Regions from separate parts of the Enterobacter sp. CP102 genome, predicted to be linked through region 1. Evidence: predicted binding sites of a transcription regulator. Region 1 holds the regulator's gene; the other holds the start of a gene.

Region 1 (7,490 bases):
GATATCAACGTAAGCAAAGCGCTCGCCACAGGCAGACAGCGCCTGAACTGCTTGTGCGGAGAAACCGCAGCTTGGCAGCTTCGGAGAACCTTTCATGTACAGGAGAATTGGGTTTTCAGCAATCTGGTGCTGGATTTTTTCAATAGTGGTGCTCATGTCTTGCTTCCTTTAACTTCTGTTACGGCATTCGTCTGACATTGTAGCGGTTCAGAGCGGCATCGGAAAATAACATTTTTTTCACGTCTATATATTTTAAACGTTACCGGCATAAGTTGCATTCCAAATGTAGCTTAACCCTGCTGCGGGTAAGGTTTTGCTTAAGGAGTAAACAATAGTGCTACAGATTGATGAATTTTTTTGCACTTGCTAACGAAACATAATTTTAGATTGAAAAATGCTATTAACTTATCGGGTTTTTATAGATTAGAATCGACGGGTTTTGAAAATCACACGCAGGTATGATTGATGACCTGCATTTACCAGGGGACTGGCCAGTGGCGCGGATAAATAAAATCTCGATCACGCTCTGTGCTTTATTGTTTACGACACTCTCTTTCACGCCAGTGGCTAACGCCTCCCAGCAGGCGCGGCATTCTGCTGTACAAAAAACGCACCTGGCGAAAGTCACAGAACGTAAGAAAAAAACCAGCAGTAAGAACGAAAAGAAAAAAACCACCGCACAGACAAAACGTACTGCCTCCAGCAAAGCCAAAATCACTCACACAACCTCATCCAGCTCGCGCAAAGCCCAGCAAACTGCCGCTAATCTCGTTACCGAAAAATGCACGACCCGCAAAGGTCACAAAGTGAAGTGCGTTAAAGGAATGAAGGTTGCGGAAGTGCATAAAGTACGCGTCCAGAAAGCGCAAAAAACCGCGATGAACAAGCTGATGGGGCAAATTGGCAAACCTTATCGCTGGGGCGGAACCTCACCCCGTACCGGTTTCGATTGCAGCGGTCTGGTGTATTACGCTTACAAAGATCTGGTGAAATTCCGTATTCCGCGTACCGCAAACGAAATGTATCACCTGCGCGATGCTTCACCGGTCGATCGTGGTGAGCTGGAAAACGGCGATCTGGTGTTCTTCCGCACTCAGGGGCGCGGCACGGCTGACCACGTGGGTGTTTACGTGGGTAACGGGAAATTCATCCAGTCCCCCCGTAGCGGCCAGGACATTCAAATCACTTCTCTGAGCGAAGATTACTGGGTACGCCACTACGTTGGCGCACGCCGAGTGATGACCCCGAAAACCATTCGTTAATCCCTGCCCTGCCGCGTCTGCGGCGGGGTAAGTTCCTCTTTTGCATACCCTTTCAATTTGCTACTCTATCCTTGTTGTCCGTATGGTTATTGGCAACATAAAAAATAATAAGGAGAGAAGCAATGTCGTTCGAATTACCTGCATTACCGTATGCAAAAGACGCCCTGGCTCCACACATTTCCGTGGAAACCCTGGAATATCACTACGGCAAACATCATCAGACGTATGTCACCAACCTGAACAATCTGATCAAAGGCACTGACTTTGAAGGCAAAACGCTGGAAGAGATCGTGCGTAGCTCTGAAGGTGGCGTGTTTAACAACGCCGCTCAGGTCTGGAACCACACGTTTTACTGGCACTGCCTGGCACCGAATGCAGGCGGAGAACCAACCGGTGAACTGGCCGCCGCCATCAATGCTGCGTTCGGCAGCTTTGCTGATTTCAAAGCAAAATTCACTGACGCAGCGATTAAAAACTTTGGCTCCGGCTGGACCTGGCTTGTGAAAGAAGCCGATGGCAAACTGGCTATCGTATCAACATCCAACGCGGGTACACCGCTGACCACCAGCGCAACTCCGCTGATGACCGTCGATGTGTGGGAACATGCTTACTACATCGATTACCGTAACGCGCGTCCGAACTACCTGGAGCATTTCTGGGCGCTAGTTAACTGGGAATTTGTTGCGAAGAACCTCGCAGCGTAAGAGACACGCAGAAGGGTTCGCCCTTCTGCGTTTTTTGATTATTCAGCAGCGCAGGCCGTTTCTGGCTGTTTACGACCCGACATCAATACCAGCAGTAACCCCAGAGCGGCAATAATCGCTCCCATCACCGGCACAAAGCTGTACCCCAGGCCACCCGAAATCACTGCACCGCCAGCCGCTGCACCCAACGCATTACCCAGGTTAAACGCACCAATATTCACGGATGAAGAGAGTCCAGGTGCCTCATGAGCCACACGCATGACACGCATCTGCAACGGTGGAACCACGGCAAAGGTTGCTGCACCCCATACCACCATCGCAATGGCCGCGCCAAACTCGTTACGCGCCAGCCACGGAATGGCCACCATGATGACAATCAGCAGCGTTAAGAAGCCTTTCAGCGTGCCGCTCACGGAACGATCTGCCAGCTTGCCGCCCAGATAGTTACCAATAGAGAACCCTACGCCAATCAGCACCAGCATCGCGGTAATAAAGACCGGCGTGGCATGAGTAATATCGTGCAGCACGGGCGAAATATAGGTATAGAGCGTAAACATCGCCCCTGCCCCCAGTACCGTGGTCAGAAGCGCAGACAACACCTGAGGACGCACCAGCACGGACAGCTCTTTGCGTACATCCGGGCGTTCACCAGCGCTGCCTTTTGGCAACGAGAAGAACAGTGCGACCATCGCAATCACACCCAGTGCAGCGGTTGCCAGGAACGACATACGCCAGCCGATGGCTTCACCCAGCCACGTGGCCGCAGGGACACCGCCGATATTGGCGATGGTCAGGCCCATGAACATGGTTGCCACGGCGCTGGCCTGCTTATGTTTAGGCACCACGCTTGCGGCAACCACCGAACCCAGTCCGAAGAAAGCACCGTGGTTAAGGCTGGTCAGGATACGTGACAGCATCAGCGTGGTGTAATCCGGTGAAAGCGCAGAAAGCACATTCCCCAGCGTAAAAATGGCCATCAGGAAAATCAGCGCATTACGGCGCGCACGGTGTGAAAGCAGCAGCGTCATTAACGGTGCCCCTACCATCACACCAATTGCGTAGGCGCTAATCAACATACCGGCCGCAGGGATAGAGACGTCCACACCCCGGGCGATAACAGGCAATAACCCCATCGGGGAAAATTCGGTGGTGCCAATCCCAAAAGCGCCAATCGCCAGGGCCAGCAGTGGAAAATTGATTTTCATGAGTCAACTCCGGATGCCGTGTCGTACCGCGACACAGAACAAAGAAGTCAAAAGCATGACACCAATCACAAAAAATGAGAAGTTAACAATTTGGCAAAAGATTTTTGCCGGAGAAGTAACAATCGGGGAAAATCCGGAGGGAGAGCGTTCTCCCCCCGTTTGAATCAGTGCAATACAGCCGTCAGACCCGCGGCAACAATCAGAGCCAGCACGATAACGGTGGTCGTCAGCGAAAACTTAAGATCGGTACTCATCAATTTTTCTCCTTTTAATCACCTTACGAAAAGTGAGCTTGCTCATTTTTACACAGTTTACGTCAAAAATCTTCCTGGATTTAAACTGATATCCACTTTTGCTCTTCCCCTTTTCATCAAGATAGGACAAAATTCCACGCTAAATTTATTAGCGTACCGGCCATTGACCCCCTCCTGACGTCCTGTGTCGTTTTCCCGGCGTGTCGCAATTCCAGATTGCGTGATAAGGGTGAGAGAAGGCAAACGTTTACCTTCAAGTTTTTCAGGAGCTTAGGATATGGTCTGGAGTGACATTTAATGGCAACAATTAAAGACGTGGCAAAACGCGCAAACGTTTCCACTACAACCGTATCACATGTAATTAACAAAACCCGTTTTGTAGCGGAAGAGACGCGTAATGCCGTCTGGGCGGCGATCAAAGAACTGCACTATTCGCCAAGTGCGGTCGCGCGTAGTCTGAAAGTTAATCACACCAAATCCATTGGTTTGCTGGCCACCAGCAGTGAAGCTGCGTATTTCGCAGAGATCATCGAAGCGGTCGAGAAAAACTGCTTCCAGAAAGGCTATACCCTGATCCTGGGTAACGCGTGGAACAACCTTGAGAAACAGCGCGCGTACCTGTCGATGATGGCGCAAAAACGCGTGGATGGCCTGCTGGTCATGTGTTCTGAATACCCGGAATCTGTGCTCTCGATGCTGGAAGAGTATCGGCACATCCCGATGGTGGTGATGGACTGGGGTGAAGCGCGCGCCGATTTTACCGATTCCGTTATCGATAACGCCTTCGAAGGCGGCTACATGGCCGGTCGTTATCTGGTGGAACGCGGTCACCGCGAGATCGGCGTGATCCCGGGCCCGCTGGAGCGTAACACCGGTGCAGGCCGTCTGGCCGGGTTTATGAAAGCCATGGAAGAAGCGCTGATCACCGTACCGGAAAACTGGATTGTTCAGGGTGACTTTGAGCCTGAATCCGGTTATCGCGCGATGCAGCAGATTGTCTCCCAGCCGCATCGTCCGACTGCCGTCTTCTGCGGCGGCGATATTATGGCAATGGGTGCGCTTTGTGCTGCCGATGAGCTGGGTCTGCGCGTACCGCAGGATATTTCTGTGATCGGGTATGACAACGTGCGCAACGCGCGTTTCTTCACTCCGGCGCTGACCACCATTCACCAGCCGAAAGATTCTCTGGGTGAAACTGCCTTCAATATGCTGATGGACAGGATCGTTAACAAACGTGAAGAGTCACAGTCAATTGAAGTCCACCCGCGTCTTATTGAGCGTCGCTCCGTTGCGGATGGTCCTTTCCGCGACTACCGCCGTTAATCGTGTACGGAGCCAGTTAATCTGGCTCCCGTAACCACTCCCTGTTCAGCGTTTCACTGTCTCCCAGATAATCCAGCAGCCACGCCATCGCGGGCGATACATCGCTTTGCTGCCAGGTCAGACAACATGCCGCGTCCGGGAACGGGTTTTCCAGCTCAAGAGCAACCCACTCTCCGGCATCGATTCGTGGTCTGGCAAAATGGACCGGCACCATCGCCACACATAACCCGGCAGTGAGGCAGGTCGCGGACGACTCCCAGTCTGGCGCAATCACCCGCCGCTGGTTATCCAGCAGCCAGGTTACACGCTTGGGTAGCGAGCGTGACGTATCTTCCAGCACCAGCGAGGGCCAGTTACGCAAGGTATCGTCACTTAACGGTCCCGGCATTGCCGCCAGCGGGTGATCGCTTGCCACCACGCATTTCCAGCTTAACATTCCCATATCGCGAAATGCGTAACGTCCCCCTACGGGTATGGCCTGTGTTGCGCCGATCGCCATCTCTGCCCTGCCGTCTGCCAGTGCATCCCAGACACCGTTAAAGACTTCCTGGGATACCCGCAGCTCGACATCGGAGAAGTGGCGATAAAAATCGACAATCATCTGCCGGGTACGTTCGGGTTTGACGATGTTATCCACTGCAATAGACAGATGCCCTCGCCAGCCGTTTGCAATCTGCTGACACTGTTCACGGGTGATCTGCATTTTTTTGATAACAGAACGCCCTTCTTTCAAAAACCACGCCCCGGCAGGCGTTAACTCCACGTCGCGATGGCGGCGTTCAAACAGCGGAACCGCCAGCCATTCCTCAAGCTGACGCACCGTGTAGCTGATGGCCGAGGGGACGCGGTGGAGTTCCTGCGCGGCTCCGCTGAAGCTGCCATTACGGGCGACAGCATCCACAACTTCAAGAGAATAATCTGACCACATTTTCTGCCTGCAAAAAATTTGAATGCACCCGCCAAATATTAGCGTTTCACAAGCTGCTTTGCACTCCCTACACTCTGCGCCAACGTACACCTGCCTCCTTAAGGAGAATAAAACAATGCAACCCAGGAAAGGTTTTTTAGTCTGGCTCGGCGGCTTAAGCGTGCTGGGCTTTTTAGCTACCGATATGTACTTACCCGCATTCGCCGCCATGCAGGAAGATTTGCAAACGCCTGCCGCAGCCATCAGCGCCAGCCTGAGTTTGTTCCTCGCCGGGTTTGCCTTTGCGCAGCTGCTGTGGGGACCGCTCTCTGATCGTTTTGGTCGTAAACCGGTGCTGTTACTGGGCCTGGCCATTTTTGCCGTGGGCTGCCTTGGGATGCTGTGGGTACGCGACGCGACCTGGCTACTGGTGCTGCGTTTTGTTCAGGCCGTCGGCGTTTGTGCCGCAGCGGTCACCTGGCAGGCGCTGGTGACGGATTACTATCCGGCCTCACGGACTAACCGGATTTTTGCCACCATTATGCCGCTGGTTGGCCTTTCCCCTGCGCTGGCTCCCTTGCTGGGCAGCTGGATCCTGGCGCACTTCGACTGGCAGGCGATTTTCGCCACCCTGTTTGCCATCACTCTGGTGCTGATGCTGCCCGCATTCGCCCTGAAACCCGCGCATAAAAAAGAGACGCACCCGGAAGCGAAGCCGATTACCTTTACCTCTTTGCTGCGCACCAAAGCGTACCGCGGCAACGTGCTTATCTACGCTGCCTGCTCCGCCAGCTTCTTCGCATGGCTGACCGGCTCCCCCTTTATTCTGCATGAGATGGGTTACAGCCCGGCCGCCATCGGCCTGAGCTATGTTCCACAGACCATCGCCTTCCTGGTAGGTGGTTACGGTTGCCGCGCGGCGCTGCAAAAATGGCAGGGTCAGCAGATGTTACCCTGGCTGCTGGTACTGTATGCGTTAAGCGTTGTGGGTACCTGGGCCGTCGGCTTTATTCCGGGCGCAGGTCTGGTAGAAATCCTGATCCCGTTCTGTGTGATGGCGATTGCTAACGGTGCCATTTATCCGATTGTAGTGGCGCAGGCTTTACGCCCATTCCCGCAGGCTACGGGCCGTGCGGCAGCCTTGCAGAACACACTGCAACTGGGGCTGTGCTTCCTGGCAAGCCTGGTAGTATCGGCACTGATTGCGACGCCGCTGCTTACCACCACCAGTGTGATGTTGGTGACCGTTGCCCTTGCTGGCATCGGCTATCACATGCAGTCATCGGCACACCGTGAGGAAAATACGGCAGGCCAGGCTGAAACATCTCACGCATAATCGCGCCAGCAATTATGTTACATTTCAGTGATTAGGTTGCTAAGAGTTTTCTGTTGAATCACCAAATTTTGAGGCCTATACTAAATTTGGTTCGATTAAATACGATAAATATTAAGTGTTAACGGGAGCCGGAGTGCTCCCGTTTTACCATGGAAGGCCTTTCGGCAAGGGCTATCTCCCTTCCTCTGTTCTACGTCGGATACTAGCCTCACGGGGCGTAATACCGTGAGATTTCTCACAAACCAAGAAAAGCGTCTACGCTGTTTGAAGGTTCTAATCACAGCAAGGTGATGGAGAAGCTATGAGTTCATCGTGTATAGAAGAAGTCCGCGTTCCGGACGACAACTGGTCCCGGATCGTCAGTGAATTATTGAGTCGTGCAGGCATCACTATTAACGGGTCTTCCCCATCCGACCCCCAGATCAAACATCCCGACTTTTTCAAACGTGTATTGCAGGAGGGATCGTTAGGGCTGGGTGAAAGCTATATGGATGGCTGG
Region 2 (7,490 bases), 1.3 Mb from region 1:
CCGGCGGCATAATCAGCCTGATCCTGATTATGGTGGCCTATCAGCCAGGGCTGGGTAATCAGACTCCGGCCTCCGTTCACGGCATCACCCTGCTGCAAAGCCTGGTTCCGGCGCTGTTCCACTTTGTGCTGGCCATGTGCCTGCTGAAGTGCCGCCTCAACGGCCCAATGATGAAACGGATTTCAACCGATCTTCACCAACGACATTCACACATTTCCTGAGGTAAACATGATGCAGTCTGATGTGATTGAAGCCGATCTGAATCGAATCACCGTTACCGACCCTTTTTTAGGGGAATATCAACGCCTCATCCGCGACGTCGTGATCCCTTATCAGTGGCAAGCCCTGAATGACGCTCTCCCGGAGGCAGAGCCCAGCCACGCGCTGGCCAACTACCGTATCGCCGCCGGGCTGGAGCACGGTGAGTTTTATGGCATGGTCTTTCAGGACAGTGACGTCACCAAATGGCTGGAAGCGGTTGCCTGGTCTTTACGCCAGAAGCCGGACCCACAGCTTGAAAAAACCGCCGATAAGGTAATCGAACTGCTGGCGCAGGCCCAGTGCGAAGATGGCTATCTGAACACATGGTATACCGTGAAGGAGCCTGGTCAGCGCTGGACCAACCTGGCCGAATGCCACGAACTTTACTGTGCCGGACATCTGTTCGAAGCGGCGGTCGCGTTCTTTAACGCCACCGGCAAGCGCCGCCTGCTTGAAATCGCCTGCCGTTTTGCCGATCACATCGACTCGGTGTTCGGCCCGGGTCCCGGTCAGCTTCGCGGTTATCCAGGGCACCCGGAAATCGAACTGGCGCTGATGCGCTTGTATGAAATTACCTGCGAGCCACGCTATCAGGCGCTGGCCTGTTTCTTTGTCGAAGAGCGCGGTCAGCAGCCGCACTATTACGATATTGAGTTTGAAAAACGCGGCGGCACGCGTCACTGGGTCGGCTGGGGCGATACCTGGCCGGGGATGATCAAAGACAAAAGCTATACCCACGCGCATAAGCCGCTCAGCGAGCAACATGAAGCCGTAGGCCATGCGGTACGTTCGGTGTACCTGATGGCAGGCCTCGCGCATATCGCGCGCATCACGCACGATGAAGACAAGCGCCAGAGCTGCCTGCGCATCTGGAACAATATGGTCCAGCGGCGGATGTATATCACCGGCGGTATCGGTTCACAGGGGATCGGGGAAGCCTTTACCAGCGACTACGACCTTCCAAACGACACCGCCTACGGTGAAAGCTGTGCCTCAATCGGCCTGATGATGTTTGCCCGCCGGATGCTGGAAATGGAAGGCGATGCACACTATGCCGATGTCATGGAGCGGGCATTCTACAATACCGTATTGGGCGGCATGGCCCTGGACGGTAAGCACTTCTTTTACGTTAACCCACTGGAAACCTACCCGAAAAGCATTCCGCACAACCACATCTATGACCATATCAAACCGGTTCGTCAGCGCTGGTTCGGGTGCGCCTGCTGCCCGCCCAATATTGCGCGCACGTTAGTGGCTATCGGCCATTACATTTACACCCCTCGCCCGGATGCGCTGTTCATCAACTTCTATGCCGGTAGCGAGGCGCAATTTACGGTAAATACCCAGACGCTGGCGCTCAACATTGAGGGGAACTACCCGTGGGATGAAAACGTGACGATTCGTTTTAGCCATCCCGGGGCCGTGGCGCATACGCTGGCGCTGCGCCTGCCAGAATGGTGTGCAGACCCGCAGGTACGGGTCAACGGCGAAGCGCCCCAGGGTGAAAACATCAAAGGCTATCTGCACCTGCACCGCACATGGCAGGAAAGTGACGTCATTACGCTACATCTGCCAATGACCATCCGTCGCGTCTACGCCAACCCGCTGGTACGCCACGCGGCCGGTAAAGTGGCGATCCAGCGCGGGCCGCTGGTCTACTGCCTGGAAGAGGCGGATAACGGCGCAGAATTGCATAACCTGAGTTTGCCGCAAACAAGCGCATTTCTCGAGATGCCGGGCACAGGCGTGCTGAAAGGCAAGGTGTTGCTGCAAACAGAAGGATTGCGTGTTCTGACGGCGCAGGAAGAAAAACCGCTGTACAGCTTTGATACACGCCAGACGGCGGTGGCAAAGCAGACGCTGACGTTTATCCCGTGGTTTAGCTGGGCGAACAGGGGGAAAGGAGAAATGCGAATCTGGGTGAATGAGGTCGGTTAAAAAATCGAAGGGCGGCATCAGCGCCGCCCTTCAGGTTTATCAACCTTCGTTGTGCATCTCTAAGCTTTCGAGATCGTTTTGCAGCTGGACGGCTTTCGCATCGTCGTTGCGCAGCGAATCAAGGTAGTCGAGATACTGCTGGTCAACGTCTTTGGTCACATACACACCGTTGAACACGGAACATTCGAACTGCTGAATATCCGGGTTCTCGGCGCGCACGGCGTCAATCAGATCGTTCAGATCCTGGAAAATCAGGCCGTCGGCACCGATAATCTGGCGAATTTCGTCCACTTCGCGGCCGTGAGCAATCAGCTCATTGGCGGTTGGCATATCGATGCCATACACGTTCGGGAAGCGAATTTCCGGTGCCGCAGAGGCCAGGTACACTTTCTTCGCACCGGCTTCACGCGCCATCTCGATAATCTGCTCAGACGTGGTACCACGCACGATGGAGTCATCCACCAGCAGCACGTTCTTGTCACGGAACTCAGCGCGGTTGGCGTTCAGCTTACGGCGCACAGATTTACGGCGCAGCTGCTGGCCCGGCATGATGAAGGTACGGCCAACGTAGCGGTTTTTCACAAACCCCTGACGGTATGGCTTATCCAGAATGCGGGCGATTTCCAGTGCGATATCGCAGGAGGTTTCCGGGATTGGAATAACCACGTCGATATCCAGATCGTCCCACTCGCGGGCAATCTTCTCACCCAGTTTGGTTCCCATGTTCACGCGTGCGCTGTACACGGAAATCTTGTCGATGAAGGAGTCAGGACGCGCGAAATAGACGTATTCGAACAGGCAAGGGTTGCTGACCGGGTTGTCGGCACACTGGCGGGTAAACAGCTGGCCCTTCTCAGTAATGTAAACCGCTTCGCCTGGCGCTACATCACGCAGGAACTCAAAGCCCAGGGTATCCAGCGCCACGCTTTCAGAAGCAACCATATACTCAGTACGGCCATCGCCAAGATCGCGCTTGCCAAGCACCAGCGGACGGATACCGTTTGGATCGCGGAAGGCAACCATTCCGTGCCCGATAATCATCGCCACACAGGCATACGCGCCACGGATCTGGCGGTTAGTCGCGGCAACGGCGGCAAAGATGTTGTCTGCTTCCAGCGGATAATGGCGGAAGTTATCCAGCTCACTGGCGAAGATATTGAGCAGGATTTCAGAATCAGAGGTGGTGTTAATGTGGCGACGTTTCTCTTCGAACAGCTTTTTACGCAGCTCATGGGCGTTGGTCAGGTTGCCGTTGTGAGCAAGCGTGATGCCATACGGTGAGTTAACGTAGAAAGGCTGAGCCTCGGAGGCGCTGGAGCTGCCAGCAGTAGGATAACGAACGTGACCAATCCCCATATTACCTTGCAGACGCTGCATATGGCGGGCTTCAAACACATCGTTCACCAGGCCGTTGGCCTTACGTAAACGGAAGCAGTTGTTTGCATCAATGGTGATGATACCCGCAGCATCCTGACCACGGTGTTGAAGCACCGTTAACGCGTCATAAATAGATTGGTTTACCGGCATGAAACCGGCGATACCGACAATACCGCACATTCGTCTTTTCCTCGTTAAGCCCTGGGCAAGAAACTCGACGAGCTTTGCAGATAGTCAAAGAACCATCTGATGATGAAGCTGAACTCAGGAATGAGCTGCGATTTCTGCCAGTCTTCGCTTTTTGAGAACCCGGTAAAGGTATCAAGGAAGAACAGTATCGCGGCCACAATCAGCACGCCTCGCAACGCCCCGAAACAGATCCCGAGCACCCTGTCCGTTCCTGACAGACCGGTTTTCTCGACCAGCTGACCTATCACGTAATTCACGATAGCGCCGACTAACAGCGTCGCGATAAACAATACCGCGATGGCGATTCCGTTTCGGACCAGTTCATCTTCAAAGCCCGTGAACCAGACAGACAGGTAAGTGTAGTAATGACTGGCAACAAAGAAAGCACAACCCCATGTCACCAGCGATAACGCTTCACGTACAAAGCCACGGATCAGGCTAACCAGACAGGAAAAACCAATCACCGCAATGATGGCGTAATCAATCCAGACCATATGTGTCCCACGATTAAACGCCCTGTCATCCAGTTCGGGGCGAATTCTAACAGAAAAAGAAAACGTTTGCGTAGGGATTTCCTTCCCGCGCGTAAATAAAAAAGGCGCTGAAAAAATGTTCAACGCCACAGGCTTTTTACGTCTCTGCGGACGTATGTTTCCATCCCCCCTGAAGGGAGAGGGAAAGATCAGTTCGCGCTGTAATTCATCACCACACCGCTCAGACCAGAGATTTGCTTCAGTTCACCAAGCGAACCTTTCAGCTTATCTTTAGACGCTTCGGGTCCCACAAGAATACGGGTGATTTTACCCTGTACAGGCGTGGAAGGTGAAGTGTAAACCCGATAACCCGCACCGCGCAGTTTACCCACTACCTCATTGACTTTATCGGCATTTTTTAGCGCACCGAGCTGCACAACGTAGGCTTTACCGGTTGGGGCAGCATCCTGCTGGGCCGGTTTTGCCGGAGGCGGCGTTTCTGACGCAGCCGCCAGCTGATCGGCGGTTTTATCACGCTGCGGTTTTGGCTGTGGTTTCTCGACAGGTTTCGGTTTTTCAACAGACTTAGGCTGTTCAACCGGAACAGGCACAGGATCGATTTCACTGTTGGTGTTCACTGCCAGACGAGAAGGATCGAGCGACGGTGCCGCAGCATCCCCTGCCCGCACCTCTTCAGCCGCACCTTCCGGGGGCTGAGCAGGCAGAGCCTGCGTGGCAGCTGGAGACATATCAGGCTCGTCACGATCGCCTGGTTTAGGGACCAGCGGGATTGCCGCAAATTCGTCCTGATAATGCTTTTTCTGCCCGTCGAGCAACCCGGGGAGAATAATCACCCCCAGCGCAACCAGCACAATGGTTCCTGTTAAACGGTTCTGAAACTTACTCGCCACCGGTTCTCCCCGCGTCCATCACTTCCATGACATGTGCTACGGTGTGGAACGACCCACACACCAGCACGGTATCTTCTGGGTTAGCATCTGCCATCGCAGCTTCCCAGGCCAGCGCCACGCTTTTATAGATTTCACCTTTGCCGAGATGTTCCATCAACTGTTCGGCAGTGGCACCGCGTGGCCCCTCCAGTGGAGCACAATACCAGCAATCGACCACAGTCTCCATGCAGGCCAGCGTGCCAGCGATATCTTTATCATGAAGCATACCGATAACCGCCAGCACGCGCCCGGTTTTTGGTAACGATTTAAGACGTCCGGCAAGATATGCCGCCGCATGGGGGTTGTGCGCCACATCCAGGATCAGGCGCGGTGACTCGCTGACGATCTGGAAACGCCCGGGCAGAATCGCATTCTGAATGCCATCACGAATTGCCTGTTCGCTGACGTTCAGCCCACTGGCGCGCAGCGCTGCCAGTGCGGTTGCCGCGTTAGGCTGCGGCACCTGCGGCAACGGCAGGTTTTCCAGCACGCCCTGAGCATCGCTGAAACGCCAGCCGTTTTCCTGTACCGCATACTGCCAGTCAACGCCGCGACGCAGCAGCACAGCGCCCTTCTCTTTCGCAACATCAGCAATGGTGTGCGGCATATCCGGCTCGCCGACCACAGCAGGCCTGCTGGCGCGGAAGATACCCGCTTTCTCGCGGCCAATGCTTTCTCTGTCAGGCCCCAGCCAGTCGGTATGATCCAGGGCAATACTGGTCACCACGGAGACATCCGCGTCCACCATATTGGTGGCATCAAGACGCCCGCCCAGGCCAACTTCCAGGATCACGACATCCAGCTGTGTCTGCTTAAACAGCCACAATGCGGAAAGCGTACCGTATTCAAAATAGGTTAATGAGATCTCACCGCGCGCGGCTTCGATTTCCGCAAACGAAGCGGTATGGGCAGATTCCGGCAGTTCGCTGTTCTGCACGCGTACGCGCTCGGTGTAACGCACCAGATGCGGAGAGCTGTAAACGCCAACCTTAAAGCCCGCAGCCATCAGCATCGATTCCAGCGTGCGGCAGGTGGTGCCTTTACCGTTAGTTCCCGCAACGGTAAACACGAACGGTGCGGGTTTTAACACGCCCAGACGCGCGGCGACCTGGCTTACGCGCTCAAGTCCCATATCGATGGTTTTACTGTGCAGGTTTTCCAGATAAGAAAGCCACGCGGCCAGGGGCGACGTGGCTTGGGGAATGCTTTTATTTTCCATGATGCCCGGTTGTCATTAACGATTAGAAAGAAAAAGGGCAGCGCCAACCGGCCCTGCCCTTTTCAGTTATCAGGCCTCGGGTTCCTGATCCGGTACCACCACGCCTTCGCGCGGCTCATCCGGGTCAGGCGCTGGCAGATTCATCAGCTTCGCCAGGATGCTTGCCAGTTTCAGGCGCATTTCCGGGCGGCGAACGATCATGTCGATAGCGCCTTTCTCGATAAGGAATTCACTGCGCTGGAATCCCGGCGGCAGTTTTTCACGTACAGTTTGTTCGATAACGCGAGGGCCCGCAAAGCCGATCAGCGCTTTTGGCTCAGCGATGTTCAGATCGCCCAGCATTGCGAAGCTTGCAGAGACGCCACCCATAGTTGGGTCGGTCAGCACGGAAATGTACGGCAGACCGCGTTCCTGCATTTTCGCCAGCGCAGCAGAGGTTTTCGCCATCTGCATCAGGGACATCAGCGCTTCCTGCATACGCGCACCGCCAGAGGCGGAGAAGCAGATCAGCGGGCAGTTGTCTTCCAGCGCCTGCTCAACAGCACGCACGAAACGCGCACCCACTACGGAGCCCATTGAGCCGCCCATAAAGGAGAACTCAAACGCTGCGGCAACGACCGGCATCTCGTGCAGAGTGCCTTTCATTACGATCAGCGCGTCTTTCTCGCCAGTCTCTTTCTGAGCAGAGGCCAGACGATCTTTGTATTTTTTGGAATCGCGGAACTTCAGCACGTCTTTCGGCTCGAGTTCGCTACCCAGTTCTACCAGAGAACCTTCGTCCAGCAGGCTATGCAGGCGGTTACGCGCCGACATGCGCATGTGGTGGTCACACTTAGGACACACCTCAAGATTGCGTTCCAGCTCCGCGCGGTACAGAACCTGGCCGCAGCTATCACACTTCGTCCACACCCCTTCTGGAATACTCGCTTTACGAGTCGGGGTTATGTTGCTTTTAATTCGTTCAATCCAGCTCATTGATAACCTTTCTGCCTGAACCTGGTCGGATGCCAGTTTTGCTATAAGAGGCGAATAATGCCATTTTTGCCTCCAACAGACCATGAATGTTGCACATTAAAACATAAC

Evidence for each region. The regulator PurR, encoded in region 1, represses purine synthesis genes. The targets are predictions, from matches to a motif close to CANGCAAACGTTTGCNTG.
Region 2: cvpA (colicin V production protein) is a predicted target of PurR. The motif match lies at 4,315-4,332, and genes of this name have one in related genera.

The regions. Positions count from the first base shown of each region.
Region 1 is NZ_CP104014.1:1,998,559-2,006,048, reverse strand. Features, by position in the region: gene grxD (monothiol glutaredoxin 4) at 1-156, opposite strand, end outside; gene N1249_RS09430 (C40 family peptidase) at 495-1,262, shown strand; gene sodB (superoxide dismutase [Fe]) at 1,385-1,966, shown strand; gene N1249_RS09420 (MFS transporter) at 2,005-3,171, opposite strand; gene N1249_RS09415 (YnhF family membrane protein) at 3,336-3,425, opposite strand; gene purR (HTH-type transcriptional repressor PurR) at 3,723-4,748, shown strand; gene punR (DNA-binding transcriptional activator PunR) at 4,765-5,676, opposite strand; gene punC (purine nucleoside transporter PunC) at 5,792-6,991, shown strand; gene cfa (cyclopropane fatty acyl phospholipid synthase) at 7,293-7,490, shown strand, end outside.
Region 2 is NZ_CP104014.1:3,252,889-3,260,378, forward strand. Features, by position in the region: gene N1249_RS15325 (MFS transporter) at 1-221, shown strand, start outside; gene N1249_RS15330 (glycoside hydrolase family 127 protein) at 229-2,199, shown strand; gene purF (amidophosphoribosyltransferase) at 2,239-3,756, opposite strand; gene cvpA (colicin V production protein) at 3,771-4,259, opposite strand; gene dedD (cell division protein DedD) at 4,448-5,149, opposite strand; gene folC (bifunctional tetrahydrofolate synthase/dihydrofolate synthase) at 5,139-6,407, opposite strand; gene accD (acetyl-CoA carboxylase, carboxyltransferase subunit beta) at 6,477-7,382, opposite strand.